3 regions of the Fictibacillus halophilus genome follow, and region 1 is predicted to be linked to each of the others. Evidence: riboswitches for the same ligand, from Rfam matches in the RefSeq annotation. Region 1 holds a riboswitch; each other region holds the start of a gene.

Region 1 (10,936 bases):
ATATACGGTCCTCCTTTTCTTTAATCATTTTTACCTGCCTAGAAATTATGTTCATTTTGATAATCTACTTCCCATACTTGATCATTCGTTTGTTGACCTATTAAAGTCTGCTAAAGAAACCAGTTATTCCATGGCTGGGTTCGAGATCATTTTGATGGTATTTCCTTTTATAAGAAACGCAAGATCATCCCAAAAAATTGCCCATTTAGGTGTTGCTTTTACGACTTTATTCTATACGGTAGGAGCTATTACAACTTTTTTGTTTATTAGTGAGAAGCAAATACAAACTACGATTTGGGCTAGAATTAATATTAATGCCTTAGCAAAGTTTTCATTTGTTGAAAGATTTGAATATATCCTTCTTTCGTTATACTTGATTAAAATAGTGACGATTATAACGCTGATGTTATGGGCATCAAGCAGAGGCTTTAAATTGATATTAAAAAAGAAGCAGAAGATTCCCTTGTTAATTCTTATCGCTTTAAGCATTGTTCTTTGTCAGTTATTAGATAACAGATACATTCTTAATTCTTTCTTGGATATCACAGCAAAATTCTCCATTGGATTATTTTATGTATATATCCCATTGTTGTGGGTTGTTTTTATTCTTTTGAAAAAGAGGATACCTAGATGAAGCACTTTCTCATACTTTTTCAAATTGGCATGGTCATTGTATTATCGGGTTGTCAGGTTATTCCCACATTAAATACAAATGAACTAAGTATCATTCAAGGCGTTGGATTCGATAGAACTGCAGAAGATAAATTATTGGGAACAATTGTTTATCCTGAATATCGCGTGGATGAAACATCAAAGATAGAAGTGTTAAAAGCAGAAGGGGAAACGGTTCGAGAGACTCTGGATCGTTCTCAATATGAAGTACAATATCCATTAGTAAACGGACAGCTTCGTATCGCAGTGTTTGGTCAAAAGCTAGCAAAGCAAGGTCTGTTTTCCCTCCTGGATGCATTTAATCGCTCTCCTGTAATAGGGAGTAAAATACAGTTAGCGATAGTCGATGGGGAAGCATCTGAATTACTCGCTATTAAAAAGTATGGAAAAGAAAATATTGCTTTGTATCTTTCTGATATGATTAGTCAAAATGCAAAAATAGGAGAGTTACCTTCAACTGACCTTTCCATATTTTCTTATCATTACTATAATGTTGGAAACGATCCTTACTTACCAATATTAAAAAAAGAAAAAGATAAAATTAAAATAAATGGAATCGCACTGTTTAAAGATGCGCGTTTAAAATCTACTTTATCAATGAACGATGTATTCACATTTAAGATGTTATTGGAAAGATTTAAAATGGGAACTCATCAATATAAATTAGACGAAAATCAATATGTAGTGATTGGTAACATCAGGTCATCACCCCATTATAAAGTTAAAATAAATAAAGGTACCCCTGAATTTAATATACAAATTAAGATGGATGCCAGAATTCAGGAATTTTCCAGCAATAGAAAAAATACAGCAACACCAAGTAAAACAAAATATTGAACAGGACGCAACAAGAATAATCAGGCACTTTCAAGAAAACAATGTCGATCCACTAGGTTTGGGGGCGAAATTTGAAGCGCATCATCGTCATTTTAATTTTCAAAAGTGGGAAGAGCAATATTCAGACGTAAAAGTAAATGTCAATGTTGACCTGAATATCGTACATTCTGGTACCGTCGAATAAATAGGCAAAAGGATTAACTACTATAGTTAGTCCTTTTTGTATATTCAATTCTTTGTATCTCATTATGTTTTAGTAAAATAAAAAAACGCTCAAACCTTGTGTGGTCTGAGCATTCTCTGATTAGTTGCTGTTATGTGCTTCATCATCACGCATTAGCCAGCCTTCAAAGTGGCGCTTGACGTAATTTTCAGCTTCTTGATAGCTTTCAAATGTTTCATCAACCGGATGTGTCTTATGTGAGATCAGCCATGTTTGGTTATCTTCCGAATAGATCTTAGAAACTTCACGATGGTTGTTCACATACAAGCTGCCATCAGGATTTTCCTTCACGTTGTGTTCGTTCTTCGGTGCATCGATTCGTCGAGGCTGTTCATGGAAGGCAGCAACAACAAACTTTTCAAACGCTTCAGAAGTCATGTTTCCACCTGAAGCTTTAGGATGTCCACCGCCTCCGTACTGCTTCGCGTAGATCGAGCAATCCACTTCATCATGAATGGTGCGTAGTCCAATACGCTTGTTGGCAATGTTCAAGATCACAATCAAGTCTAAGTGAGGATTCTCCCGATTGATCTCGTTTCCAAGTTCTGAATGATAGCGTTCGGCGTGAAGGATACCAATCTTGTAGGTTTTTTCTTCTGATCCTTCACCTAAAGACCAAGTGTCCCAGATTTCAACCATCTGACGCTGTTTCTTTTTAATATAATCTGCAATGTTTTCTTCTTCCAGATCAAGAATCGTCGTTTCTGTTTCTGAGAACTGAAATGAATCACCTTTTAAGCGTTCCATGATCTGATCCTCAAATTTATCAGGAGGAAGGATGAAGAATAAGTCGTTGAGACGCTTAGCTTCGACTTTTTGGTCAAACCATTCCCACGTATCATATAAACGTACAAGCTCTACGTACTCATCGAGTGCACCTGTTGGCTTAAGCTTGCCATTCTCAATCAAATATTCGTAGAAAAGGGAAGTGGCACATGTTAAACGTTCATCATCATAACGAACTTGAACATGCCCCCAATCAAACCCATTAAAATGAAGCGCTGTTGCATGGTGATCGATCAGCTTCACTTTTCCTCCTGCATTCGAGCGTTCATCAAGTCTCATCATTAATTCTTCGTTAACCGCAATATCTGTAATAATAATTTCTGTTTTTCTTTCTTTTGGATTATCGAGCAGCATCTCTACACGGTCGTTAATCGTTCCGTGTGAACAATACGAAATTTTACAGTTGTCTCCAAATGCTAGTTGTGCTAAATAACCGCACGATTTTCCGTCTAAATCATTGTGTGAAAATAAATGAATCATGTCAGTATCCTCTCTATTATGCTCTCTGTCTAGAGTATCGTCATAAAGCATAAAGTTCAACCTTTATATCGTAGTATTCTTTTCATTTACAACTTCAGCTGATTTTAATACTGAAAAGGGAATGGATATGCTCAATACTTCTTGTGAAGTATCACATAAAAATATTTACAAATGATGGCATTAGGTAGAAAATGGTAATGATGCAAATTATGCAAAGTTGGAGGTTATGATGTGAAGGAATTTCTGAAAGTGTTTCAGAATAAAAACTTCAGAAAGCTGTTTTTTGCTGGTTTTACTTCAATGATGGGAAGTATCATAGGAGTTACAGCTTTTATGTTTTATTTGTTGGATAAGTTCGGTGAACAGCCGTTTTATGCAACACTTGCCGAATTGATGTATTCTTTACCAACACTAGCTGTTTTCTTTATCGTAGGAGTGTTAGCAGATCGTATGGACCGTCAAAAGATCGCACTCTATTGTGATTGGATTTGTGCAGGGCTGTGCCTTCTATTAATGGGTGCTATATGGCTTGATTGGATGCCGTTGATTTTTGCTATCTTATTCTTAAGAAGTGCTGTTGGTAAATTTTTTCATCCAGCCGACCAAGCGATGGTACAAGGCGTACTTTCAAAAGAGGATTATGCAATTGCAGCTGGATTAAATCAAATGGTAGGCAGTTTATTTATGCTTTTTGGAAATATGATTGCCATTTTTATTTATTGGAGTGTAGGCATACAAGGAGCAATTGCGTTTGATCTTGTTACATATGTTATATCAGCATTGTTAATTATGAGTATGAGAGTAAATGAAGAAGTTCGTCTACCGAACGGACTACACAAGTTCAAGGATATTCGTGTAAAGATGGTATGGAAGGATTTCACTGCGGGGTTTGTCTATATTAAGCAGTCAAAGCTTCTCCTCTCTCTAATTTTCGGGTTTTTCTTGTTTGGGATAGTAAATGGAGGATTGTCTGTTTTGCCGGCTTTTATCATGAAATATAAACTCGTTCCAGATAATTATGAGCAAATGATGATGTGGATGGGTGTTGTGTTTGGTGTATCCATACTTACAGGGAGTGTGTTAAGTTCGATGCTTGCTAAAAAGATTAGACTCTCGTATGCCATTGTTCTTGGTCTATTCGTTAGTGGGTTGTCACTTGGTTTATGCGCCATCGCGCCAAATGTTTTCTTCTTCTTTATTTTTACGGGATTGGCTGGGATTAGCATTCCTTTAATCAATATCGGAATCGGTGGCTGGTTACCTAAGATTGTAGATCCTAAAATGATGGGGCGTGTTCAAGGATGGATCACGCCAATCAATATGTTATCTCATACCATGACCCTCGGTTTAATCGCGGTATTTTTCCCGAAGTTTTTAACTGTTGAAATGCTGTTCTGGGTTGTTGGAGGATGTCTGATACTTGTTGGAGTTTTTTATATGTTCACCTTGCCAAAGTATGATACGGAAGATGATGAAAACAAAAAAGAGTTACAATTAGAAAAAATACCAGTCTAAAGGTGGAGTTTATGGCGAAGCCCTTTTATAATGAAAAGCGGAGGGGAAGCCATGGCAACATTTCAAAACGTACTATTCTGGTTTTTTTTAATCTTACCGATCATTCTATTCTTTGTAGCGATTGCGAGAACTTCATGGATTTTGATGCTTGTTAACCTTTTTTTAGCTTTGCCGATCATTTGGTTTGTGAGCTGGGTTACAGAAAGTTATGGAGCGGTCTTTGTAGTATTTGCAATTCATTTGTTCACAGGCGCTTGGCTTTGGACTAAAAGACAGAGATTGGATTTTAGATCGTTTTAACAAGGCTCTGCAAATTTATGTTTGCAGAGTTTTTTTATTTTGTATTAAAAACATTCAATTGCAGATATTAATTGTTAGAATATTAAAACATTTTTTTGTTTATAAAAATAATGAAAATCAATGAAAATCAATGAAAATAGTTGTAAGGGTTACAGGTTATGCATAAAGAAGGTTATTTTAAGAGATTTTGGAAATAAATATAGATATTTTAGTGTTTTTGGTTGATTTACAACAGTGGAAACCAGGAGTAATATAGTCCTTATCTTAAATCTTTAAATATTTTCCATGACCGCTGAATCCAATTTGGAACGGAGGAACCATCGGCAGTTTTTTAATTGCCAGGGGTGAAACTTATTAAGTCGGGCGACTTCTGCCGTCCGAACCCGTCAGCTAACTTCGTAAGCGTGGTAGGAGAGGGAAGGTGAATTTGAAAAAAATGTCGTTATAATTTAAAAAACTATGATTATTATATCATGCGTCTTTATCGCTTAATTCCTAACTTTAGGGAGCGGGGGAACCAACCGCAGGCTATCGTGTCTGCATGGGGTGAATCTCGAGTGATCGAGTAGGGCTACTCTCAAGCCCGAATCCGTCAGCTAACTCCGTAAGCGTTCAGAGAGAGGCAACAAATTTCGTGTGTTTACACGCTTATTCAAGTATGTGTAGAAGCCGCGAGAAGAGTTCCTCTTCCGCAGGCTTCTTTTTTGTTGTCTTTTTTTACACTATCAGAAATTATAGCTTGTTTGCACGATGATTTTCGACGTAGCAACAAGTTTAAGACGATAGTATAAGTGCAACTAAGGCTGACGTGAAAGGCTTGGCATCAGCCAAGTTTTCTTTAAGAAATGGAGGAAGTAAACGATGGCAATACCATCTGGAAACGTGCTCATCATGTTTCCTGACCAAGTTTCAGATGTATTTATTTCAAAACTAAGATTATGTGATGAATATCAATCTCTTGTTCTATGCGTTCCTAACCGAGAAGAGGCAGACAGACTTTCACAAGTTGGTTTTCAACATGTGTATGTCATGAATTATGGTGACAAACGTAAATTGATTGAAATGGTAGGGCCGTTTGTCCAAAAGATTATTGTCGTTGAATCAGGCTTTTTGGAATGCTGCCAAACGATCGAGCTCATTCGCAGCATCTATAACCTACCTGTTTATGTCATTAAATCAGACACAAGGTACATCACAAGAGTATACAAAGAACTAGGTGCCGACTACGTAATCTATAACAAAACAGGAAACATTCAATTCTTACTTTCTTCATAAAAGAAACGGAGGAATATAAAAATGAAAATGAGTCCGAGTGAAATTGAACAAATCTTATTAAAAGCCAAAAGAGAACAGTTGAATGCATATTACGCAAGTGTAATACAGCATAATCTCTCTAAATGGTCGATACAGGACACACTTCGCAACAAAGGTTAAAAAAATCTGAAGAGGGAGCTTTTGCCGCGTGCTCCCTCTAAATTCTTATCACTGATAGGCAGGGATAAATAATGGGAGCAGAGTCAGTTGTTTTATTGCCAAGACGGTTATCGATCGGACAGATCAATGAATTTGTCAATGCTGCTGGTTCTTTCGAGAGTGAGATCCTTTTCTATTACCAAGGAATACAAATTAATGCGAAAGGCTTGCTATCGGTCAATCTATTCTTTTTGTCACATTATTCAAGGAATCAAGATGAACCTATCACACTTAGAGTTGAAGGCTGCGATTCACAAGATGCCATAAAAAATTTATCACATATGTTATCGGGTTTTATTGAGTAGTTTACTAGTTAGGTAAGGAGGAAGATACATGTTAGATCTTTATATGGTTTTAACACTAGTCGTTTCATTTTTGCTTTATTTTAAATTTGTTTATTGGTGTGATCAAATCGCAGGAGGGGACAAGGAAAAATGATAATAACCATGATTGCAACTGGTGGCGTTTTTCTATATTTGGTTTATGCACTAATTAACCCTGAAAAGTTTTAACCGAACAACATATTAAAGGATTCATTTAGGAGGAACATGGTTATGGGAGTTTTACAAATTGCAATCGTGATCGTTTTATTGCTTCTGATCGTTAAACCGTTAGGAAGCTATATCTATCACGTGTTTTCAAACAAGGCTAATAAAACAGATAAAATTTTTGGTCCGATTGAGAAAATGATTTATTCCATATCCGGAATCAAAGAAAGACCGGGTATGACATGGAAAAAATATACGGTGTCATTATTACTTACGAATATCGTCTTGGTTGCAGTCGGATATGTCATCTTACGTCTGCAAAAACTGCTTCCGTTCAATCCGAGCAATATAGACAATATGGAACAAACCTTATCTTTTAACACGATTGTCAGTTTTATGACGAATACAAACCTGCAGCATTACAGTGGAGAAACTGGACTTTCTTATTTTTCTCAAATGTCGGTCATCATGATGATGATGTTTACATCTGCTGTAACAGGAATCATTGTTGCTATTGCATTTATACGTGGTATTACAAGCAAAGGGTCAACCATTGGCAATTTCTTTGAAGACTTTGTAAAAGGACATACACGTTTACTTATCCCAATGGCCGTTGTGGTTACATTGGTTCTGGTTGGATTAAAGGTTCCTCAGACGTTAGATGGTACGATCCAAGTTACAACGCTTGAAGGAGAAAAACAAGAAATCGCTACGGGTCCAGTAGCTTCGCTTGTTTCTATCAAACACTTAGGTACAAACGGTGGAGGATTCTTTGGAGTAAACTCTGCACATCCTTTCGAAAATCCATCTCCTTTAACGAACGTGATCGAGATTTTATCGATGTGGTGTATCCCTGCTGCATTAACTTACACCTATGGCCGTTTTGCTAGAAACCAAAAACAAGGCTGGGTCATTTTCAGTGCGATGGCTATTTTATTTACCGCATTTTTATCATTAATTTATATCTCTGAAAGCAACGGAAATCCAGCATTGAATGCAATGGGGCTTAGTTCTGAACAGGGAAGTATGGAAGGTAAAGAGGTTCGTTTTGGAATTGCTCAGTCCGCATTGTTTAGTACAGTAACGACTGCGGCCACAACAGGAACTGTTAACAACATGCATGATACGTTAACACCGCTTGGTGGTATTACACCATTATCTCTCATGATGTTAAACACAGTGTTTGGCGGAGATGGAGTTGGTTTAGTGAACATGCTGATGTATGCCATTATTGGTGTATTTATCTGCGGTCTTATGGTTGGTCGTACACCGGAATTCTTAGGAAGAAAAATTGAACCAAAAGAGATGAAACTAATAACGATCGCATTGCTTGCACATCCTTTAATCATTCTTGGCCCGACGGCACTGGCATTTATGACGGAACTTGGGAAAGGCGCGATCAGCAATCCGGGATTCCATGGTATCTCACAGGTTCTTTATGAGTATACGTCTTCTGCAGCAAATAACGGTTCAGGCTTTGAGGGGCTTGGGGATAATACTCCGTTCTGGAATATCTCAACTGGACTGGTCATGCTGTTTGGCAGATACGTCTCCATCATAGCCTTGCTCGCTGTTGCCGGTTCACTTGTAAAGAAACAACCTGTTCCTGAAACGATTGGTACGTTTAGAACAGATAATATGCTTTTCGTCGGTATTCTTGTTGGGGCAGTGCTTATTATTGGTGCATTAACTTTCTTACCAGTAATGGCGCTTGGACCAATCGCAGAATACTTGTCGATCCGTTAATTTAGAGAGGTGCAGATAAAAATGAATCAAACAAAACAGAGTATGAGTTCTGGCCTCATCAGCCGAGCTATGATAGAAAGTATTGTCAAATTAAATCCTATCACCATGATGAAAAATCCTGTCATGTTTGTAGTAGAGATCGGAACGTTTCTTGTTCTGCTCATGATGATTATGCCAAAGCAGTTTGATGCAGAAGGCAGATTTGGTTATAACTTGTCCGTATTCCTAATTCTTCTGTTTACGATCCTATTTGCAAACTTTGCAGAAGCCTTAGCTGAAGGTAGAGGTAAAGCGCAAGCGGACAGTTTAAAGAAAACAAAAAAAGGAACAATTGCAAAAAAAATAGCGAAATCAGGTGCGGTTAAGGAAGTATCTTCAGAAGATCTTCGCAAAGGAGACATCGTTTTAGTAGAGACAGGGGATATGATTCCTGGTGACGGTGAAATAATTGAAGGTCTTGCTTCCATTGATGAATCGGCAATAACGGGAGAATCAGCACCTGTTATTAAAGAGGCAGGAGGAGATTTTAGTTCTGTCACAGGTGGTACGAAAGTGGTTAGTGATTATATTAAAGTTAGAATTACAGCAGATCCAGGAGAGTCATTCCTAGATAAAATGATTGCTTTAGTTGAAGGAGCAAAACGTCAAAAAACACCGAACGAAATTGCTCTTAATATTTTGCTCGTCACGCTAACAGTCATTTTCTTGTTAGTAGTCGTTACCATTGTTCCTATTGCTAGTTATGTAGGAATCAACTTGGAAGTATCTACTTTGATCGCATTGCTTGTTTGTTTGATTCCGACGACGATCGGAGCGCTGTTGTCGGCGATCGGAATCGCTGGTATGGACCGAGTGACACGATTTAACGTACTAGCGATGTCAGGGAAAGCGGTGGAAGCTGCAGGTGATATTAATACAATAATTTTAGATAAAACAGGAACAATTACATTTGGTAACCGTTTAGCTGCAGAGTTTATACCTGTTGGATGGTCTGCAAAAAAAGAGTTAACTGAAATGGCAGTGGTGACTTCATTATATGATGAAACACCTGAAGGAAGGTCGGTAGTAGAACTAGCTAAAAACCAAGGTGTATCTTGGAATACTTCTGCTTACGAAGGGGCAGAAATCGTACCATTCACAGCAGAAGAACGCATGAGCGGTATTGACTTGAACGGCTCTCATTATCGAAAGGGTGCTGTTGACTCAATCATTAAATATGTACAGAAGCAAGGCGGAGAGATTCCAGACGATTTGAAAAAGAAAAGTGATGAAATTGCCAAAAAAGGTGGAACGCCACTCGCTGTCTGTTTGAACGATAGAATTTTTGGATTGATCTACTTAAAAGATACAGTTAAGCCGGGAATGCGTGAGCGATTTGATGAACTACGAAAAATGGGAATTAAAACAATCATGTGTACAGGTGATAACCCATTAACGGCTGCAACCATTGCGAAAGAAGCAGGGGTTGATGACTTTATTGCCGAATCAAAGCCAGAAGATAAGATACGTGTTATTCGTGAAGAACAGCAAAAAGGAAAACTTGTTGCAATGACAGGGGATGGAACGAACGATGCACCTGCCTTGGCTCAAGCAGATGTAGGTCTTGCCATGAACTCCGGAACAATCGCTGCTAAAGAAGCAGCTAACATGGTTGACCTAGATTCAGATCCAACGAAGATTATTGAAGTCGTAGCGATTGGTAAACAGCTGCTAATGACACGGGGTTCTCTAACGACTTTTAGTATCGCAAATGATATTGCAAAGTATTTCGCCATTATACCTGCGATGTTTACAGCAGCTATACCTGAAATGGAAGCTCTTAATATTATGGGATTGCATTCTCCAACGAGTGCTATCATATCAGCGCTAATCTTTAATGCAATCATTATCCCACTCTTGATTCCATTAGCGATGAAGGGTGTGAAATATGTGCCGATGAGCGCAAATAAATTGTTGTATAAGAATATTGTGATCTATGGTGTGGGAGGAATAGTTGTTCCGTTTATCGGAATTAAACTGATCGACATGATTGTAAATGTATTCATGTAATGATGAACTGGAGGGTTCTAACGATGTTTAAAATAGTCAGACTGTCACTATTGTTGATTGTATTATGTGGAATCGTCTACCCTGTTGCTATGACAGGACTTGCACAGACGATTTTTCCATCACAAGCTGATGGAAGTTTAGTGAAAAATAGCGGTGGAAAGGTAGTTGGTTCAGAATTAATTGGTCAGAACTTTAAGAGCCCACAATATTTCCAAGGACGTGTATCTTCTATAGAGAATAATGGAGCGGCAACAGGATCTAATAACTATGCTCCTTCTAATGAAGATATGTTGAAGCGAACAGAGGATTCTATTAAAGCTTTGCAAAAGGAAAATCCTGAACTTGATAAAAAAGATATACCATTGGA
Region 2 (10,936 bases), 410 kb from region 1:
CCAGATTGCACAAGAAGAGTTTCGTCATTCTCTAAACGCTCTAATGTTTCTATGATCTTATGATAAGAATCCCAGTTGCGGGCAGCTTTGCCGATACCACCATAAACGACTAGTTCATCGGGATTCTCCGCCACTTCCCCATCTAAGTTGTTCATCAGCATTCGGATAGCCGCTTCTTGAACCCACCCTTTTGCTGATAATTTTGTACCTCTAGCAGCTGATATAGAATGTTTTACGTTTGACATGTAAAAATACCTCCTTTTAATGTGCTAACTTTTGAATTTTTGATCCGATTAAGATGTCATTCCACGATGTATCAAGAATCCATGAAGCAACAGCTTCCATATCTCGGTGGAACATGCGGTCACATTGTATCGTTGGACAAACGATTCTTCCTTGTTCATATACTTTTCTTGTTTTTGGTGCGAGCTTTTCAGGTCCGCGGAAATCTGCAGCCTGCATCGCACAGATTAACTCAACAGCAAGTACACGCCTTGCATTTGCGATTATTTGAGCCGCATGCCTAGAAGCGATCGTTCCCATACTTACATGATCTTCTTGATTGGCAGATGAAGGTATCGAATCAACACTTGCAGGATGAGCCAATGTTTTGTTTTCTGAAACAAGTGATGCTGCTGCATATTGCATGATCATCGCACCAGACTCAAGCCCTGGATTCGGACTTAAGAAACCTGGTAAGTCACTTAATTGAGGATTGACCATCCGTTCGATCCTTCGCTCAGAAATATTTGCCCATTCTGCTGCTGCAAGCTTTAAGAAATCCATAGCAAAAGCGATAGGCTGACCATGAAAATTTCCACCTGATATGATTTTGTTTCCTCCATCAAAAATCAGTGGGTTATCCGTTGCAGCATTCATTTCGATCTCAAGCTTTTCTTTTACATAACCAAGAACTTGCCACGAGGCACCATGAACTTGAGGGATGCACCTTAAGGAGTAAGCATCCTGAACCCGGATCTCTCCTTGTTTCGTTGTAAGCTGGCTGCCTTCTAAATATTCTCTTAAACGCTTTGCAACATCTACCTGCTCTTGATAACCTCGAGCAAGATGTACGTCCTCATCAAACGCATCTGTTATACCTCGTAAACTTTCTGTGGTAAGCGCTGCAATCGCATCTGCCATGAGTCCAATACGTTCCGCTTCTATATAGGCAGCAATTCCTTGTGCTGTCATGGCTTGCGTTCCATTTATCAGGGCAAGCCCTTCTTTAGCGGTTAGGACAACAGGCTCAATGCCCGCTCTCTTGAGAACTTCTTGGCCAGGCATACGTTCCCCTTTGTAATACGCCTCTCCCTCGCCAACTAATACAAGTGCCAAGTGAGAAAGCGGCGCAAGATCTCCACTCGCGCCAAGTGATCCTTGCTGCGGAACAACAGGGTGTACACTCTTTTCGACCAACTCTAGCAGCCTTTCAATCACTACTGGTCGGATCCCAGATAAACCTTTTAATAACGCGTTCGCCCGCAAGATAAGCATTAGGCGAGAGATCGTCTCTGGAAATGGATCTCCTATGCCGCACGCATGACTGCGGATTAGATTGATCTGAAGCGTTTCTACATCGTCTCTAGAAATAAAAACATCGCTGAATTTTCCGAAGCCCGTAGTGATTCCGTATACGACTTTACCTGCAGCTACGATCTCCTCAACCGCTTTCCGACTATCTGCTACTTTCTTCATGCTAAGCGGGCAAGCTTCTACGGGTTCGTTATCATGCAGAATCCGCTTGATCTCTTCCATGGAAAGCGTATTACCTGTTAATGTAATCATCTTCATCCCTCATTTACTAAGACTGTTTTTATTATCGATTTTTATAGACTCGCGGATATACGTTAAAAACTTGCGGAATTACCTCTGAAACTCGCGGGATTATAGTCAAAACTCGCGGTATTAACTCTAAATCTCGCGGGATTATTGCTTATTTTCATTCTTTCGCTAATTGAGTATCCTCTATTTGCCTAAGCTCTGACTCGTCTGATGCCGAATTAATCGTAAAATTCGGGAAAGCGAGCACCTGGAACGGAAATCAACCACTTTCAGGACATCAGATGTCGCTTTCTCACATACAAAAAGAGCGCACCCGAAAGAAAACTCTTTCGAATACGCCCCCTCATCACTAGTTACTATGGGCACTATTTAAATATGATTGATTCCTAGACCGACCGCCTCATGCTCCAACCCTTTTACAGGAGCACCGATCGTTCCATAGAGAGCGACTGCTATCCAGTCACCTTCTTCTTTCTTCTCATACGGATTACCGCGGACAACAATGAAACGTAAACCTACAGTTCTAAGAACGGTTCCAAGCTGAACCTGTCCTCTTGTCACGCCATGAAAAGCTTCCATGATGGCATGATATAAAGAATGTGTTTCACGATAAATTCTGCTTTGAATCACATTTTCACTTTTGGCCGCTGTCTCAATGGCAGCTACTACCTTTTGTGAATCCATGGAACCGGCTTTGCCTACGCAAAACTTCCAGCCCAATTTTTCAATTTCAGGCAGATAACTTTCATCTAAAACCCCTAACATGGCCATCTTTCCGATCAAACGTTCATTTGATAATGCCATTACATGAATCACTCTTTCTCTAACGGCTAGTAACTATCTATAGTGTATGCGTTTACAATTTGTCCGTCAATTCCCTTTCAACAACTTATCACAGCAGTTTAGTAAAGAAAATGACACGTATAATCTATCAAACTAGCGGTAAGAATGATAGTAAGAAATATAACGGAATGAGGGTTGTTACATGTTAAACGTACAAAAAGAAATTGCACTTGCTTCAATGTCACGCACTCCACAGTTTGAGGAAGATGTGAATGACTTTTTTATCGCTTATGACAAAGGACATAATCCCTTACTGCTCTTACCTACAACTAGAGGTTTTCTTCCAGAAGGACAGGTATATGCGATCGCATTTATAAAAAAGGAAAACAATTCTTATCAATTTACTCTTTCAGATAAAATTATGCCTTTTTCGATGGATGAAGCAACACTCATTCATGATCAGCTCGGATTTTTCTTCGGACCTGAAAACAATATGCTTTCCAGCTTTTTTAAAGGTGATACGTATGGCGCTTATGTTGTTTGGACAAAGCATATGGTCACCCAATTGATCAACGAGACTCTTCAAAATTGGCATAACACATCAGATGATTCTCAGCGTGAAAAACATAAAACGCGTCTCACTATGCTTCTTCAAGCTTAAGAAAAAATTAAAAACTGACTGCTTATTCCTTTGAGATTTAGGAAATGAACAGTCAGTTTTTTTATTTGTGATGCATCATGTAGTAGGTGATGCCTGTTCTTTATTATTTTTCTTAAAACGTTTTTTAATGAAAGTCATAACAAATAGAAGTGGAATATAACTAATAGCTAAATAAAAACCGATCTTGTTCGTGTAGTTATTTAGCATGTTAATTTTGAGTCGAGTGTCTAGATAGTAACAAGCAGCCAATGTGATTGCTAACAATATGATGAGCGTGATATGTTGTCTAATATTCAACATCAGTTTCCCTATACGGCTCGAACACCATATCGCGAGTGTAATGTTTGGCAAGATCACAAGACACCACATTGAAACGAATACAAAATCAAATCGTTCCACGAATGAAACTTGAACGATCTTCACCATAGAGAGAGTTGCCCAAATATTTCTAGACAGTTGCTCTTGGCTAAAGAACGCAAACGAAAACAAAGTGACTAGCAAGTACATCATAAATGTAAATAGATTAGCATGATGGGCAAATTTTTGAGATCGTTTAGCGTTTTTAATAAATGGATAAAAAACAAGCAGCGTTTCAAAACCAAGATAACTAAGCATCATATTTTTAGTTGCCGACAAGTAATCCCTAATATTTTCATCAAATACAGGCAGAAGGTTAGAAAAATGAGTAAATTCCAATGGATACACGAGTAACACGATCAGACCTAACGGAATGACCACTCCTAAAAAACAGATTCCTGCAACCGTTCGAAAACCAGATGAAACGACATAATACGTTAATAAAAGGAATACAGCTGCAATTTTCCATGTACTTAAAGTCGGAAACATCCATACTTGAATAACTTCAATATATGTTCTTAACACAGTAATCGACCAGAGCAGAAAATATAAAAGTAAAAACAGGTTGAATAGATTTCCAATAAACCCGCCAAACAATGATTTATGTGTTGTCACGATATCCCCATCCCCGTTATCAAGCACATAATAGATCATCCATATGAGAATATGTACGAAAACGGCCGCTATGATAACTGATATCCAAGAATCATAGCCTGCGTATTTAGCAATGATGCGTTGATACCCAAGAACCCCTACCCCGACTTGTTCAGAATGGACGAGGAAAAAGACAAGAAAGGGAGAAACGAGAAAAGCTTCTTTAATTTTTTGCATGATGCGTGCTCTTCCTTTCTATAGACTAGCTATAAAATCTTGTTTTAGCTTTCCCTAGAGCAACGCAAATAACCCATAAATAACCAAAAAAGCTAATGCAGAATGAAGGAACTTCTCCTCACTGCATTAGCTTTCTTTTCTTTATCCGGTGAACACTTCACCGTCTGGATACCTAATATTATCTCTTGTTTGTTTTGCCAAACTAAACGCTAACGTCAGTGGCCCTAATTTACCGAAAACCATTACCACACAAATCACGATTTTCCCGATCACTGTGAGATCCGGGGTTAGCCCCATACTCAGTCCAACCGTACCAAACGCCGAAACAACTTCAAACACGATCACCATAAATGATGTATCTTTTTGAACAAAAGTGATTATAAACAATGCTGCAAATATAAACAATATTGAAATGGTTGTTATAGCAAGAGCTCTGTATACCACGGCGTTTCGGATTGTGCGTTTCATTACGACTGTATCTTCTTTCCCTTTCAAGAAAGCTGCTACGGTAAAGATGATTACAACAAAAGTTGTGAGCTTGATCCCCCCACCAGTGGATGTGCTCCCCGCTCCAACAAACATCAGGAGTATCATTAACAAAGACGTGCCCGGATTTATTGCTGTCATATCAATCGAGTTGAATCCTGCTGTTCTTGGTGAGATTCCTTGGAAATAGGAAGCCCAAAATTGCTCAGCTCCAGAGAGCATTCCGATCGTCTTAGGATTGTTGAACTCAAACAGATAGAAAAACAGAATCGCAACAATATTTATTATCAGGGTAGATAACAACATCACTCTTGAGTGCAAAGATAGAGTTTTCCACCTTTTACTGACCCATATATCCACTAAAACTGTAAAGCCAATCCCACCCGTAATAATCAGAAATGATATTACAATGTTCATCATCGGGTCCCCTACATAACCCATTAATCCGTCAGACCAAAGCGAGAATCCTGCATTGTTGTAGGCAGATATAACGTGAAATATACTATAGTAGATTCCTTTACTTACACCTAAGTCTGGTACTAGCCTTAATGACAGAAAGAAAATAGCAACGATTTGAATGCTTATAGAAAAAATAAAAAGATTACGAACCAATCTTATTACTCCACCAATTGATGGTTGGTTCAATGCTTCTTGCATTAAAACACGTTGTTTGATGGAGATTTTTCTTCCCATCATGATAACCACTAATGACGCAAAAGACATTACACCAAGTCCGCCTACTTGGATTAAAAATAAAATGACAACCTCACCAAATAGAGTAAACGTTGAGCCAGGATCAACTGTAGCCAAGCCTGTTACTGTTGCTGCTGAAGTTGCAATAAAAAAAGCATCTACCCAAGACAATGACTCTTCATGAGCAATGGGCAGTTTCAATAAACACATACCTACAAAAATTAGAAATAAGAATAACGTTGCTAAAAATTGTGGAGGACTTAGCTTAATTGGATTGTGCAAAAAACGTTTATGCTTTTTTACATGTAGTGCCAAGGCTTACACTTCCTCATCCTCAAAGCGATTTAGATCTTCGTTACGGCCGATCACGACAAGTATATCCCCATATTGAAGTGATACGTCAGCAATAGGTGAAACGAGTATCTCATCTCCACGTTTGATTGCGACAATATTACATCCATAACGTGCCCGAACATCAAGGTCTGTTAACGTCTTGTTAACAAGCTTATCCGTTACACCTATCTCTACAATACTGTGTTCATGCGAGAGCTCAATAAAATCAATAATCTTTTCAGAAGAAATGAGTTGAGCAACGCGAAGCGCCATATCACGCTCTGGGTGAATAATCCGGTCTGCTCCTAGCTTTTCCAACACTTTATGATGATAATCATTCTGTGCTTTAACCCATACCTTTTGAACACCTGCTTCTTTTAGAAGTAAAGTCGTTAAGATACTTGATTGAATGTCTTCTCCAATTGATACGATGACGTGGTTAAAATTTCGAATCCCTAAAGACTTCATGACGTTTTCATCGGTTGAGTTCGCTTGAACGGCTTGAGTAGCTATTGTTGCAAACTCGTTTACTCTTTCCATGTCTTTATCTATAGCTAAAACATCATATCCCATCGTGGCAAATTCTCTACAGATACTGCCTCCAAAACGTCCTAGCCCAATAACTGCAAACTGTTTTTTCATTATGGTCTCCCCTTAAAATCCATGAAGTTTTTGCTTCGTTGTTCTCTAGCCTTGCTGGATAAGAGGTTTACAAATTTAAGTAAAAAAACGCAAAAAAAGACCACACAAAAAAGCGGGTCCGGTTTTCCACCAAATTGACCTCTCCAGTGACATGACGCTTACGGGGTTAGCTGTCGGATTAGGGATTGGAGTATCCCTTTTTGCTAGTAGAGCAAAATTCACCCCAAAAGATTGGTTCCCCCGTTTTACAGTAGTTTCATCATAAAAACAACTGTAAATTCAGCGATCTAAAGCCTGCTAAATTTTGAATTACATATACTGTAATCCTCTATCTTTTAAATGTCAATCCATTTTTATAGGGTTAACAAATACTTTACATTTTACCTGAAAATTGAAGAATCAATACAACGATTCCAATCAACCAAACATAAATAGCAAACCCTTTTAACGTACCGGTTTGAAGAAGTCTAATCATCCACTTTACCGCCACATATCCAAATAGAGCTGACGCCAATGTACCCACTAATAAAGCTGAATAAGAGATAGGAGGATGTGCTCCAGCAAATAGATCTTTAGACTGCAATACTACTCCACCTGCAATGGATGGGATTGAAAGTAAAAAGGAGAAATATGCAGCAGCTTTTTTATCAATCTTACAGAAAAGAGCCGCTGCGATTGTGAGTCCTGAACGTGAAATAGCAGGAAGAATGGCTGCTCCCTGAAACGTGCCGATCACAAGTGCATCACGTATAGAGATATCCTCAATTCCTTTGTATCCATTCCGTTTATAAGAGTCAGCCCACCAAAGCAGAAAACCTGTGATTAAAAACTCCCACCCAACCGTGATTCCCGTTTTTGAGATCTCTTCAAAAAAATCTTTAAATGCCAGTCCTATTATAGCGGTCGGTATCGTACCAGCTATCAGCAGAATGCCCGTTTTGCTGAAGGGGCTTTTTATCACTTTTAGAATTTCTCTCCAATACACCGTCATCACGGCAATAAGTGTTCCGATATGAAGCATGCTATCCAAAAATAAACCGGCTTCCTCTAACTGAAACATTTGCCTGCCAAGAAGCAGGTGTCCTGTAGAACTTACAGGTAAAAATTCTGTTACCCCTTGCACAATGCCCAATATTAAGGCCTCGAGCCAATCCATAAAAAATCCCCCTCAACTTACACGGTCTCGTACAACCTATTCCTGAGGAGGATTTTCTATTCTTGTTTTTTTGTATCACAGTAGGAGCTTTACAGAACCCCTGAGAATAAACGAGCAAATGATTCTTTTGTACGTTCCCATAAACCTCTTTTGTAAAACTCAACGGGTTTAACTCTAACAGATTCGACCATGTCTTCTTCGTATTGTTCTACGAGATCACCGACAGATCCTGTATTTAGCAAGAACACGTTCACTTCAAAATTAAGATGAAAACTTCGCATATCCATATTAGCAGTACCGATCGAAGCTGTATCACCATCGATAATGATAACCTTTTGATGAAGAAATCCTTTTTTGTAGGAATAGATTTCTATTCCCGAACGCAGAAGTTCTGGGAAATAGGAACGCGTTGCATATTGTGTTAAAAAGCCATCATTGATTTCAGGAACTAATAATCGTACCTGAACTCCTTTTTTAGCAGCCACTCTTAAAGCTGTTCGAATCGCTTCATTAGGTACGAAGTATGGCGTTGCAATCCAGATTGATTTCTCTGCACATGAGATCAGCGAATAGAAAAGATCACTCATGATTCCTAGCTGGGTGTCTGGACCACTAGCAACAACATGAACGGTTCCGTCTCCTTCAGCAGGGTATGAGGTAGTAAGGTGATTATCTTCTAACAGATCTTCTCCACAAACATATTCCCAATCCATTAAAAAGATCGCATGAAGAACTTGAACACCTTCTCCTTCCATTACCATGTGAGTATCACGCCAGAAACCAATTTCAGGATCCTCTCCTAAATATTCGACACCTACATTCAATCCTCCAACAAATCCAACCTTACCATCTATAATGATAATCTTACGATGGTTTCTGAAATTGAGTTTTTGGTTAAAGAAGCCATATCGTACTGGTAAGAAAGCTTCAACTAAGATTCCTGCTTTTTTCATTCTGTCGATGTCATATTGCTGAAGAGAAAGACTTCCTATTCCATCATATAGGAACCTAACTTTTACACCTTCATTGGCTTTTCTAATTAACAGATCAATAATATCTTTACCAAGGCGATCTGAGCGGAAAATATAATACTGAATATGTATATACTCCTTGGCTTCTTCCAACCTCGCAAAAATTTCAGGGAATGTCTCTTGGCCATTCTTTAATATTTTTGAACTTGTTTTTCTGTTCAAACGCGTAAGGGTAATATGATGAGCGTGGGTTGCAAAGCACTGTTGATGCCTTTTTAAATCACTAAAATCAGGCTTTTCTTCCTGTTTAGATACTCTGATCCATTCGTCCCTGTCTTTCTTTCTTTTTGATTTAAAAAGATGACCTTTTAAATAAAGTTGGCCAGAATACAGATAGAACATATATCCGATAAATGGAAACAATATCAATACATAAATCCATAGAAGTGTATGTTGAGCTGTTCTGTTCTCGAGCATCAACGAATAGATCGTATACAGAATCACTGCGATGTAAAGGAGCCCAAATACTGTTTTGATGATTACATATCCTTCTGCAAAGAAAACGATGTATAAACAGACGAGTAACAATAGTGTGAGAAAAAATTCCCATATTCGTTTCATGCACGTGCTCCTTTTTACCAATCTTCTCTTTCTCTCTTTTATTCCCTTCCCTTTGTAATTAAAACAAGTGACTTCTCTCTTTTTATACCATTTTTTTATAGGATTTGCAGATATGACTGCTTATATGAAGTACGACGCGCAAATACATTGTGAGGAATTAAACGAGAGTGAATCCACGAGTTTTGACGCCCTATCCAAAAATTTGCAGCTCCAATCCAAAAATTTTGTTCATATATCCACAAGTCGACAATCTACGACAAGATGATTTGTTATTTAAACAAAAGACTCTAGAGGTTTATCGTTCCTCTAGAGTCTTTTTATACTAAATTATTCTTTTTTCGCTCCATTTTCTTTCCAATAGTACTCTGCAACTGCTTCAGCCACTGCTTCTGCACTTCTGTACAGCTCATCCATGTTGTTATCTACACCGCCAAACTCGATTAGGAGAGCGTGGTCAGAAAGGTCTTGATTATAAACACCATTTCCCTGTGTTTTGTTTTTTCCGATAACTCCACGGCTTAAGCCAGGGTATTTTTTATCTAAGATCGCATTGATCTCTTGCGCTGCTTTTTGGTTGTTTTCAAAATTAGGGTTCGCTTTACCGATAACGAACAAAGTACGTGCGTAAGACTTCCCATTAATTTCTGTAGTTGTAGACTTACCTCTCATCGAGTCTCGATGCAGGTCAAAAATCAAGTCAATATCTTGGTTGCTCGACATCGCACTTTGGACGAGTGTACGTGACATTGGGTAACTCTTACGGTAATCCGTGTTATTCTTTCTTAAAAGCTCCGTCATGTTAGTCATGTCAACGGTTGTACCAATTCCTCTCGCCTCTAATTCCTCTCCTAGCTTTTTCCCTACCATCGTGATGTTTACTTTAGAATGGATGGCATGGTCAGGGTTTGTTACACCTTTTAAATGTGGCAAGAATGATTCCCAACTGTGCGAATGATAGATATAAGCGATCTTCTTTCCGCTTGTTGTTTGACCTGGTGGTTTTTCTGAATCAGAAGGATCTGGATCTTCCAATCGCTCGATATCTTGAACTTCTGCTTCTTCACCACTTAGAAGGAGCTCCATAGGCGGCGGCGACTCGTACGCTAGGTTTGTGTAATCCGTTCCTTCCCCAGCAACAATGATCGTTGAATCATAGAGCGCAAATCCAGGAAGTTCGTTTCCCAACAGACTTCGAATATCTCCTGGCTTAATGCTTGTAGTTAGTTCAAACAAGACACTCGATAAAGCCGGCGGTTCACTCTCTTTTGGAAGCTCTTGCGTAAAATATCGATTTTCCCACCCTATAAAATAAACAAGTGCTTCACCAGAAAATTCCGTTAACCACTTATGCATGGTTGATGAACTCAATCGATATTTGTGCTCAAAGGATGTGATAAAACTAGTGGCAACGACGATAAATAGCATGGCTCCGGCAAGTAATAAAGGTAAACGCTTTATATTCAATTGCGGGGTGAACATGTATAGCCCTCCACTTCTTTTAACGTTTCTATCACATCCTATGCAGTGAAGAAATTAAATAGAATCGAATCTATGAAAAAATAATAGAGAACTATATTCGCTTGCTCACTGACCTTTTCATCTGGTTAGTTGATGAGT
Region 3 (10,936 bases), 1.8 Mb from region 1:
ATTGTTATCTATTCTAACCACATAAAAGAAGATTCAAGCTTATATGCAAACAAAAAAGTTCCCTTATAAGAAAAGGAACTTTCAACGAGATTCGTTCTAGTGTAAGACAGACTTACTCCATTGTTCATAAACCGAATTAGGGGCATTCCAGCATAGCCAGGAAACCATGGTTTTAATTCCATGTTGACTTACTTCCCAGTACTCCCAGCGTCGTTTGGAGAGATTTTCATAAATTCCTGTTTCATTTACCCAACCGTCCATATCAAACGCCTCCTATTCATCTGCTTTATAAAAAATTCTTTTTTCCTCTGTCATTTCCTCTTTTTTAGGGTTTGTAAAACTTCGACAAAAGGAAACATAATTTTACATGAGCCTGTTGTTATTGTACTAATAAACAATAGATGTCATACATAACGAGGGAGATGAAAATGAAATTGTGGGAATTACCAACTCTAGATCTAGCAAAAGAACTTCTAGGTATGAAGTTGATACATATTGATGATGACGCAATAATTTCTGGATATATTGTGGAAACAGAAGCCTATCTAGGACCTGAAGATCGAGCTGCTCATTCCTTTAACAACCGAAGAACAGCTAGAACAGAAGTGATGTACGGTGAAGCAGGTACGATTTACACTTATTTTATTTATGGAATGCATGTTTGCTTTAATATCGTTTCCGGCCCTGTTAATAAACCTGAAGCTATACTCATTAGAGCTATTCAACCTAATGAGGGAATAGAAAGAATGAGGGAAAGACGAGCAAGAGTAAAGAATGAGATTATGCTTACAAATGGACCAGGTAAACTGAGTAAAGCAATGGGATTCACATTAAGTGATAATGGTAAGAAGATCAATGAGGGAAATATACGAGTAGAAGAAGGAATGATAGTAGTACAGAATGAAATTATCTCAGGTCCTCGTATCGGAATACAATATGCCGAAGAAGCCGTTCATTATCCTTATCGGTTCTGGATAAAAAACAACCCTTACGTATCACGTTAATACGCAGGGTTGTTTTCTTTGTTCGTTGAAACCGTAACATCTTCTTCCTGCATGTAATCAACCGTGGTTGTTCGGTTGGTATCTTGCATCCATGCTAGGTGATGATACGTTTGTTTTTTCATAGAAACGTATTTAGCTTGCATAATCAACAGCCAGGAAAGAATGAAAAGTGCTGTTTTTAATACATTTTCCGCAGTAAGTGCAGCTACCTCAATCGGTAGTACATTCACTGAAATACTAGAAATCAATCCTATTACAACAGCGCCTAAGATGAACAATGGCTGGTTGGTACGTAAAAATCTCAGTCGATGCTGCAAGTAGTTCTGTAGTGACAAACGTTCTTGAGTATTGAACTGAAGGTATCTACTCTTAGCCGATTTGGCATTGGCCAATAATCCTTTAGATCGATCTTTCTTCCAAAGTGATTTCATAAATAAGGTGAATTCAATATCACTAGCGGGTTCGTTAATCATTTTTCTGTGAATAAAATTATGAGCTTGATAGAAGGTAAGTGCGTTCTGTACAAGCCTAAGTAATACGTATCCTGCGATGATCGTAAGTGAAAAGACAAACCAAAAAGAGTTCATCGCGCTCTCTGTTAACTCGATGATAGGATGAATAACGGTTTGAATCTGTACCCATATGATCTTTGCAGCAAGTGTTAATATCTCTAGCCATTTTTCCAAGAAGATCACTCCGAAATCTCATTATGTATCTTCTTATTTTACCATGATTTTTCACCAGTGCTTACATTTATTTACTCAACATTAAAAAACTAGGGAAATCGGCATATAAAAAAGCCGCAGAGGTTTAACCCCTGCGGCCGTTTATTGTGTTTATTTACGCACTAACTTCTTGATCACGAGTTCCAAGATGTTTGTCTTCACCTTTATCAACGATTACTGCACATGCAGCATCACCTGTAATGTTAACAGCTGTTCTTAGCATATCAAGAAGTCTATCAACACCTAGGATTAAAGCAATACCCTCAACAGGTAATCCTACAGAGTTCAATACCATCGCTAACATGATCAGTCCAACTCCAGGAACACCAGCTGTACCGATACTAGCAAGCACTGCAGTTAAAATAACAGTAAGCATCTCTGTAATACCTAAATTAACATCGTATACTTGCGCAATAAAAATCGTTGCAACACCTTGCATGATGGCTGTTCCATCCATGTTAATTGTTGCACCAAGCGGTTGAACAAAACCACTGATTGATTTTCGAACACCCAGATTTTCTTGAGCTGTTTTCATTGAGATTGGGAGTGTTGCATTCGAACTTGACGTACTGAATGCTACTGACATTGCTGGTGCAAAGCCTTTAAAGAACCAAATCGGGCTCTTCTTTGCTAAGAGAGCAATTGAACCTCCATAGGCTACAACAGAGTGAATGAAAAGAGCTAAAATAACTACACTCATATATAAGCCCATTGCTTTAATGGCATCCATTCCTTGGCTTCCGACAGCAGAAGCAATTAATGCAAATGCGCCATATGGAGCAAACTTCATAACCACGTTTACAAGGTACATCATAATATCGTTACCTTGTTCAATTAGATCCATAATCCCTTTTGTTTTACTACCCAGCATCGTTAGAGCGAATCCTACAAAAACTGAAAATGCGATAATTTGAAGCATATCACCTTCAGCCATAGCTTGAATAGGATTAGTAGGAATGATATTGAGTAATGTATCTGTTACTGCTGGTGCTTCTTGTTGCTCAAACTTTGCACCTTCTGTTTCAAAGTCCCCAACACCTGGTTTAAAGATGAGTGCTAAAGCCATAGCAATAATAATTGCGATTGTAGTTGTTGCTAAAAAGTAACCGACTGTTTTGGCACCTACTCTTCCAAGTTTCTTCGGATCACCTAATCCTGCTGTTCCAAGTACGATTGAAAAGAATACAATCGGAACGACTAACATTTTAATCAGATTTAAAAATAACGTTCCGACTGGCTTGAATACGTATTTATCAAGCACAGAAAATGCATCTGGAAAGGCTAAATTTAGAATAAGACCTGCAACTACCCCAAGTGCCAGAGCGACCAAGATTTTTGTAGATAATTTCATCAAAAAATACCCCCTTTATTAAATTTTCAAAATATTTAACTCGTGACTGAAGAGAAATATTACTAATATATGCCCTATTTGTTGCATATAAAAACCCACCGAAAATAGAGAGGATTTTCCGTGGGAATACACAGCTACACATAGACTTATCCCATGTGTAGAGTTCTCTCTCCAAAAACGCTTACGAGGTTAGCTGTCGGATTAGGAAATTGAGAGTTGTCCCTTTTGCTTACGCGCAAATTCATCCCAAGGCTTAGAAGCCATAATGTGGTTCCCCCGCTCCTGAATATTCAATCGAATAGAACATCAGGATTCAGCGAATCATATATCATATACTGTAATGTTATCAACATACATAAAATGATGTCAAGGAAACTTGCTATACTTATTTCTTCCAATTAATTGTTTCATGATGAATGTTTTTCCAGATTCTCACTTCTACCCCATAAGCATGTGAGAAAAAACGAATGATGTATAAGGTTCTATTTTTCAGGGAGGTATTGTAAATGAAAATTGTATTTTATGAAAAAGGTGAATTAAGTATTATCGTTGGAGCATCCAAGTTAAAAGGTGAACTTACGATTGAACAAATAAAGAACGAAAGCGAAAAAAAAGCAAAAGAACTGGGTGAATTGTTAGGACGAGAAATCGGATTCTTAATCGACATGAACGGAAAACTAGATACTCAATTCAAAAAATAAAAACCGGGATATCCCGGTTTTTTGTTTAAACGTATGCTAGCGATAACTTTTCTTTATTCCTTTTCAAAACCATTTCAGGACGTCCTTCATCTTGAATCTTCCCATCGTTTACTAGTATGATTCGGTCTCCTATAGCACGAGCATCCTCTTCATCATGAGTAACAAAGATAGAAGTGATTCCAGTACGTTTAAGAATTTCCTGTAGTTCATCCCTAATCTGTAATTGAAGCTTAGAATCGAGATTGCTAAAAGGCTCATCGAACATGATCAAAGATGGGTTTGGAGCCATAGCTCTTGCTAGTGCAACACGCTGCTGCTGCCCACCACTCAATTCATAAGGATAACGAGAAGCATAATCTTCCATACCCACAATAGCTAATAATTCTTCCATTCGCGATTGCTTCTGTTTACGATTCATTTTCGTTAGGCCAAATTTGATATTCTTTTCAACAGTCATATGAGGGAACAAAGCATAATCTTGAAAAACCAAACCAACACCACGTTTTTCTGGCTGAACAAAACGGAATGTATCGTTCATAACTGCCTGATCGATTAGGATCGACCCTTTTGATGGCACTTCTAGTCCTGCTATCAGACGAAGTAACGTACTTTTCCCACTTCCGCTTTCCCCTAAGATTACCGAAACTTCTCCCTGCTTAAAGCTTAGAGATAGATTTTCGAACAAAGGTTCACGCGAATTCTTGTAATGAAATGTTAGGTCTTTGATTTGAACAAACATTATTTTGGCTCCTTTTCTAATACTCTGTGTAAAAAGAAAATCGAAAGTGCACTTATACAAATAATCACCATTGATGAAACAGAGGCTTCGTGAATACGTTCGTCACTTGCATATTGAAATGTTTTTGTAGCCAACGTGTAAAAATTAAAAGGCTGTAGGATAAGAGTAAGAGGCAGCTCTTTTAAAATATCTACAAAAACAAGAATGAACCCCCCAGCAATCGCTCCTTTGATCATCTTGATATCTACTTTAAAAAATGTCTTCGTTACTGACATCCCTAACGTTCTTGAAGCTTCTGTGAAAACTGTTCCTACTTTATCAAAACCTGACTCAATCGAGTTAAAACCGACCGCAAGAAAGCGAACAACATAGGCAAAGATCAGCATACTAATACTGAGGCTCAGTACAAGAGTAGGCTCTAATCCAAGCCATTCGTATAACGTAATTACCTTTTCGTCCAGTGATAGAAATAAAGTCAGTACGCCGATTGCGATTACAGCTCCAGGAATCGAATAGCCTAAAACCGTTATTTTGGAAAATACCTTCCCTCCCCAACCTTTTGACAGACGACTAAAGTTAGCGATGATTAAGGCCACGATAATGATTAGAACTGAACCTATACCCGCAACAAAAACTGAGTTCCAAATCAAGTCTGCAAATGTAGCACTTAAAATGACGTCATATGTCATATACACCCAATGTAAAAGCTGTATAAAAGGAATTCCGAAAGCTAGAGCAAATAAAGAAATAAAAAAGCTTAGTACAGCGTATTTTTTCCAACCTTTAAGTTCTTTTGGTTCTAAGGGCCGTACTTTTGAAGTGGAATAGCTATACTGCTTCCTACCCCTTATTACTTTTTCAAGGATTAAGATCAAAATTACAATCAACATTAAAGTACCCGCTAACTTGATAGCTGAATAGATATCTCCCATTCCGAACCAAGCTTGAAATATGGCAGTACTAAACGTTTGGATACCAAAATATTTAACTACACCGTAATCATTAAAGACTTCAAGAATAACTAGACTAACGCCACCAACGATCGCTGCACGAGACACAGGCAGCACGACTTGTATAAATGTCATGAACGAACCTTTTCCTAACAAACGCGCATTCTCGATCAGTGATGATGACTGATTTTCTAAGAAGCTTCTTGTAATGATATAAACATAGGGATAAAGAAACATCGTAAAAATGAAAACAGCACCTGGTATGTTCATGATGTCAAAAAACTTTTGGTCTACTTTTATACCAAACTGGTTTCTTAATGTCGTCTGAATGACTCCTGTATAGTTTAGAATGCCATGGTACGTATAAGCTCCAATATAAGGTGGTATTGCAAGAGGAAGTATGAGACCCCATTTAAAGAATCGGTGCATGGGAACTTTATATGCAGAAACTAGCCATGCTGCACTCACCCCGATCAACACTGTGAAAAGGCCAGTGAAACTAACTAGCGTCACAGAATTCACGATATAATTTTTCAACATAAATTCTTTTATATGTTCCCAATTCTCATTACTCTCAGCGAATAACTGAACCATGATGAGCAAAGCTGGTAAAAGGATTAGAATAGAAAAAATCACACTAAGCAAAGCCCAACTATTAAACTGTGATCTCATTTTTCGAATTAGATACAAAATTTTCACCTTCTTTACTCATCAGCATTGATCTCGTTGTTTGTTTTACATGGAATTAGCCGTATCACAAATCGTGATACGGCAAAGTATTAACATTTATTTCCAGCTAACTTCATTCATAATTTTAACAGCGTCTGCATTGTTTTCACCTAGCTTAGAAAGGTTAAGATCTTGTTCTTTAAAGTTACCCCAAGATTTTAAAAGCTCTGAAGGTTCAACTTCTTTATTAACAGGATACTCGTAGTTTGCTTCAGCAAATACTTTTTGAACTTTAGGACTAGATAGATATTCCACCAACTCAATAGCATTCTCTTTGTTCTTAGCGTGTTTCGTTACACCTATACCACTAATATTGATGTGCGTACCTGTTGTTTCTTGGTTAGGGAAAAATACACTTAATTGTTTAGCAACTTTCACTTCTTCAGGATCTTCTGAGTTAAGCATCTGACCAAAATAGTAAGAGTTCATGATGGCAACATCACCTTCACCTGCAACGATACCTTTAGCTTGGTCACGGTCACCACCTTGTGGATCACGAGCCATGTTGTTCACGATTCCTTCTGCCCACTTCTTCGCTTCATCTTTTCCATTTAATGCAATAAATGAAGATACTAATGATTGATTATAGATGTTTTCAGACGAACGGATCAGTACTTTACCTTTCCATTTGTCTTCAGTTAATGCTTCATAAGTAGATAGTTCAGACTGGTCGACTTTTTTCTTATCGTATACGATAACACGTGCACGCTTTGTTAGACCAAACCATTCATTATCTTTATCTCTTAAATTCTCAGGAATATTCTTATTCAATGTATCACTTTCAACACTTTGCAATAAGTCTTTATCTTTTGCCCAGTGTAAACGACCAGCATCAGATGTGAAGAAAAGATCTCCTTTTGTTGCTTTCCCTTCTCTTGAAAGACGCTCGATTAATTCATCTTCTTCACCTTTAATAAGGTTGACTTTGATTCCAGTCTCTTTCGTGAAATCCGCAAATATTTTATCATCAACGTCATAGTGACGACTTGTATATAAATTTACTTCTCCGCTTTTCTTATCTTCTTTTTTTGCATCGTTGTTACTTGAACTTGCACCCTCGTTTGATTTACCACAGCCAGCCAAAACTAGAGCAGCTAGTACAACCATAACAAAAGCAGTAAAAATGTTCTTTTTTAACATAAGTCAGTTACTCCTTCTATGTATAAGTAATTGAAAACGATTATCAACTTCACTTCTAATTATAATGATAATCATTCTCAAGTCAATTGTTTTTTTAATATTTTTTCTAATAGATTGTTGCTTTTCATATCTTTATCTCCTTTGACAGTTGATTGAAGTGGAAGGTCCGAGACTCCTATGGGACAGGCGGGCAGTTCGAAGAGTGAAGTGGCTCGTTCAGCAAAAGGTGAATGGATTCGAAGGCGCATTTTGTTCATCACGAGTCATTTAACTTTTGATCTAGTCACTGCTACGAATGTGGCTCACCGCCTCCACCGCGGAAAGCGAACATCTGGAACGGAAATCCACTACTTCCAAAGAGCAATAAAGTATACGAAAACCGCTTTTAAAAATGAAATCAAAAAAATCTCTTAGAAGTTTCAACTTCTAAGAGATCATTCCTGGTTTAAAGGCTTCCACTGGTTGTAAACCCAGTTTCCTAACCTGTTATATCCCCTTCTATTTGGGTGAATAGAATCGGAAAAGTATAGTTCTTTCTCAACATTTTCATAAAGTTCAAAAGTGGAAATGTACTTTGTAAGCGTGCTTTCTTTGCTTGCTTCTACGATTGCCTCGTTCCAAGACCTAATACTATCTGCAGCTGTTGGGTCGTACTCTTTTCCGAAATAAGGATTATAAAGACCCAATACATAGACTGGCGCAAACGAATTATTTTCCCTCACAACTGTCAGAGTTTTACTTAAATTGTTTCTTAGCTTTTCTTTTCCAAGTACTAATTTCTGCTGAGGCAACTGGCGAAAGTTCCAGCCTGCAGCCTGGCGAAAATCATTGGTACCTATAAAAACAAATATATGATCCGCTTGTCTTAATGACTTGATCACTACTCCATTATCCAATTGTCTTAATAATTGGTCAGAACGTTGTCCACTGATGCCAAAATTATTAATGATTACATTTCTGCCTGTTTGCTGCTGAATATTTCTCTTAACGATACCAATATAACCTGTTTTGGATGGGTCACCAACTCCGTATGTCAAAGAGTCTCCTAGTGCCACAACCTTCAGAGTTTGTGTATCACTTGCCCCTTCAGTTTCTCCATAAAATTGAAAGATCAGGAATAGTATGAGGGCTAATCCTGCACCACCAATTAACCATTTCTTTGATACTTTCCGCACATCAAGTCCTCGATTCTAGTTATTGTTATCTTACTTTTTACCATAACGAGGGAAAATATCAAGTAATGAATGTGTTATTTCAATCGATAATCTTCAGATGTAAGCGATGTATCTTCCCAAAGATTTTCTTGATCATATTGGTAAGAATCTTTTTTTACGAATGTATGAATCAACATAGCAACTCCTCCACACAATAGGCTTGCAGGTACTAAGGTGATTAGAAAACCAGTCATCTACATCCCTCCTGTACCAAACTATATGAGGGGCAATATATGTTTATGAAACGAATAAAATATTTTATTTCCTCTATATAAATAGTGATTAAGGGTATACAGGTAAAGAAGAATTATAATGGAGGTGCCTTTTGTGGGTTTATTATTTACTTTGCTTTATTTTGCAATCATAGCAATTGTTATTGAAATCAACGTTCTGCTATTCACGCTAACTGGCTTAAAAAAAGAAATTGCTCGCTTTCAAGTCATCTCAATGTTTACTGCTACTGGTTTCACGACCGGAGAATCTGAATTGATTCTGGAGCATCCCGTTCGCAGACGTCTAAGTACGTTTCTTATACTGTTCGGAGTTTTTTCATTAGCGGTTATCATCTCATCGATAAGCAACATATTATCAGATGAATTTCGTTCGATCGAGCTCGGAATCATTATTTTAGTACTCATCAGTTTATACTTAATCTTAAGCATCCCTAAACTAAAAAAATACATGAAACATTCTTTTGAGAGTCATATGGAAAAAAGTTATAACCTAGCAGATCTTCCCTTAAGAGATGTTATGTATTTTGAAGAAGATGATATTGTTGTAGAACTTCCCATTCACAAGGATTCTAAGATTATGGGGAAAAAATTAAAAGATGTTATTCAAGTGGATGACGATTTAATTGTTCTATTCATTAAACGAGGAGATGTAACGGTAAGAAAAGATAGTTACACAACAGAAATTCAAGAAGGAGACATGTTGGTCTTATACGGTCACCAAAGCTCTCTTCAAGAACGATTTAATGAAGAGATGGATGAATTAAAATCTAAAAAAGATGCGTAGGATTCAAAATGAGAAGTGATTTTTCACTTCTCTTTATTTTTCTGATCCAACCCCCTAAAAACAGAAAATATAAGCGAAAATAACTTTAGATAGTAAAAAAGAACCTCTTTTTGAAGAGATCCTTAATTAACCAACTTCTCTAACTTTATCTGGTACGAATGATAACAATAAAGAAATAATATTATTAATTTGCTCAGGCGTTATATGTATACCATCGTTTGCCAAAAGTTCTTCTTTTAGCTTGATAATTGAATCTACTTCATCAAGTCTTGCATCACTCAAGCAATGGTCGATCGTGTTCAATAATTCCAACAACTGATTGTTTTTATTGGTTATGTAATATGTAGTATCCACCAACAAACACCCCCTACTACTAACTATTATTATCGAAACTAAGGTCATTTTCCTACAAAAACAATTCGTCAAATGACGACATATCTTACTTTTTATGGATTTTACCCTATAATACCTACACATTTATGTCGAATGAAGTCGAAGAAACAGGAAATAAGTCCCATCCTAGCCTTAACAGTTAACTATTTCCATTAAAAAGTTTACATTTAAAACTAAAATTACTTTAGTTAAATAACTTTGATAGAGAAGCAAATGGAGATTCATTTCCTTCAGACTTTGTTTTATAAACCAACTTTTCCGGTTCAAAAAGCTTTGATTCTAAGAAAGAAGTCGGATTTTTTACAAATTTGATGTTCCTATGAATTTTAGCAAGGATTCTGGCTGTGTTAATGGCATCATCAAGTGCTCTATGTTTGGATCCTTCATAAACCAGCTCCATCGCCTGAAGAGCGCGTGACAAGCCGTACCGAAATCCTTTTTCACTATCGTGAAGGATACTAAAATGAAATTGCAGATCATTATGATTAATAATCCAATCCGTGTCTGCTTTATGAAAAGTTGAATCTGTAATGAGCGCCCACTTATCTTCTGGTCCCCAAGAACAAAGGTAATACTCTTCTTGGCCGATCCAAGATCTAAAGTTTTCAATTGCCTCTGTATAAACAGGAGCAGAAATCAAATCTTTTTTGGTGATTCCAGTTAAATTTGTAATTCGTGTATTCAACTTATCCATTTTTGGTTGAACGAATGATTGAAACGTATCCAATATTTTAAGTTCACCATCAACTTCAATCATCCGAATGGCACCAATCTCAATAATCTCTGAGAGCCGGTTTGTCATCTCTAAATCATACACAATATACTGCATCCTCATACACCTGCCCTTCTGCATTCATGCCTTAAATGGATGTCTACCATATATTGTAGTTGATTTGTTAATAAAATGAAATATTACTATAGGTATTTAAAGGATAATCATTCCTATAAATTACTGGAACCCCACTTCTTGCAT

What was found. A riboswitch is a leader RNA that binds a small molecule or an ion and turns the genes downstream of it on or off. The one in region 1 is predicted to bind cyclic di-AMP.
Region 2: linked by a shared signal. The riboswitch ahead of I5J82_RS01115 (potassium channel family protein) and the one ahead of I5J82_RS03250 (hypothetical protein) in region 1 are both predicted to bind cyclic di-AMP.
Region 3: linked by a shared signal. The riboswitch ahead of I5J82_RS12375 (dicarboxylate/amino acid:cation symporter) and the one ahead of I5J82_RS03250 (hypothetical protein) in region 1 are both predicted to bind cyclic di-AMP.

What each region holds. Positions count from the first base shown of each region.
Region 1 covers NZ_JAEACF010000001.1:606,630-617,565, forward strand. The annotation lists gene I5J82_RS03220 (GerAB/ArcD/ProY family transporter) at 1-634, shown strand, start outside; gene I5J82_RS03225 (Ger(x)C family spore germination protein) at 631-1,509, shown strand; gene I5J82_RS03235 (DHH family phosphoesterase) at 1,814-2,998, opposite strand; gene I5J82_RS03240 (MFS transporter) at 3,230-4,513, shown strand; gene I5J82_RS03245 (hypothetical protein) at 4,565-4,813, shown strand; cyclic di-AMP (ydaO/yuaA leader) riboswitch at 5,094-5,234, shown strand; cyclic di-AMP (ydaO/yuaA leader) riboswitch at 5,289-5,440, shown strand; gene I5J82_RS03250 (hypothetical protein) at 5,675-6,088, shown strand; gene I5J82_RS03255 (hypothetical protein) at 6,110-6,247, shown strand; gene I5J82_RS03260 (HPr family phosphocarrier protein) at 6,319-6,591, shown strand; gene kdpF (K(+)-transporting ATPase subunit F) at 6,733-6,798, shown strand; gene kdpA (potassium-transporting ATPase subunit KdpA) at 6,841-8,520, shown strand; gene kdpB (potassium-transporting ATPase subunit KdpB) at 8,542-10,569, shown strand; gene kdpC (potassium-transporting ATPase subunit KdpC) at 10,593-10,936, shown strand, end outside.
Region 2 covers NZ_JAEACF010000001.1:196,757-207,692, reverse strand. The annotation lists gene hutU (urocanate hydratase) at 1-245, opposite strand, end outside; gene hutH (histidine ammonia-lyase) at 262-1,788, opposite strand; gene hutP (histidine utilization transcription antiterminator HutP) at 2,155-2,589, opposite strand; gene I5J82_RS01130 (hypothetical protein) at 2,771-3,229, shown strand; gene I5J82_RS01125 (GerAB/ArcD/ProY family transporter) at 3,305-4,417, opposite strand; gene I5J82_RS01120 (TrkH family potassium uptake protein) at 4,559-5,911, opposite strand; gene I5J82_RS01115 (potassium channel family protein) at 5,915-6,571, opposite strand; cyclic di-AMP (ydaO/yuaA leader) riboswitch at 6,711-6,866, opposite strand; gene I5J82_RS01110 (undecaprenyl-diphosphate phosphatase) at 6,945-7,727, opposite strand; gene cls (cardiolipin synthase) at 7,817-9,319, opposite strand; gene spoIIP (stage II sporulation protein P) at 9,647-10,798, opposite strand.
Region 3 covers NZ_JAEACF010000001.1:2,378,556-2,389,491, forward strand. The annotation lists gene I5J82_RS12360 (hypothetical protein) at 97-261, opposite strand; gene I5J82_RS12365 (DNA-3-methyladenine glycosylase) at 423-1,004, shown strand; gene I5J82_RS12370 (hypothetical protein) at 1,001-1,690, opposite strand; gene I5J82_RS12375 (dicarboxylate/amino acid:cation symporter) at 1,845-3,080, opposite strand; cyclic di-AMP (ydaO/yuaA leader) riboswitch at 3,244-3,409, opposite strand; gene I5J82_RS12380 (hypothetical protein) at 3,587-3,781, shown strand; gene I5J82_RS12385 (ABC transporter ATP-binding protein) at 3,807-4,520, opposite strand; gene I5J82_RS12390 (ABC transporter permease) at 4,520-6,142, opposite strand; gene I5J82_RS12395 (Fe(3+) ABC transporter substrate-binding protein) at 6,257-7,339, opposite strand; gene I5J82_RS12400 (GDSL-type esterase/lipase family protein) at 7,774-8,514, opposite strand; gene I5J82_RS12405 (hypothetical protein) at 8,589-8,747, opposite strand; gene I5J82_RS12410 (TrkA C-terminal domain-containing protein) at 8,881-9,570, shown strand; gene I5J82_RS12415 (hypothetical protein) at 9,697-9,924, opposite strand; gene I5J82_RS12420 (3'-5' exonuclease) at 10,148-10,798, opposite strand.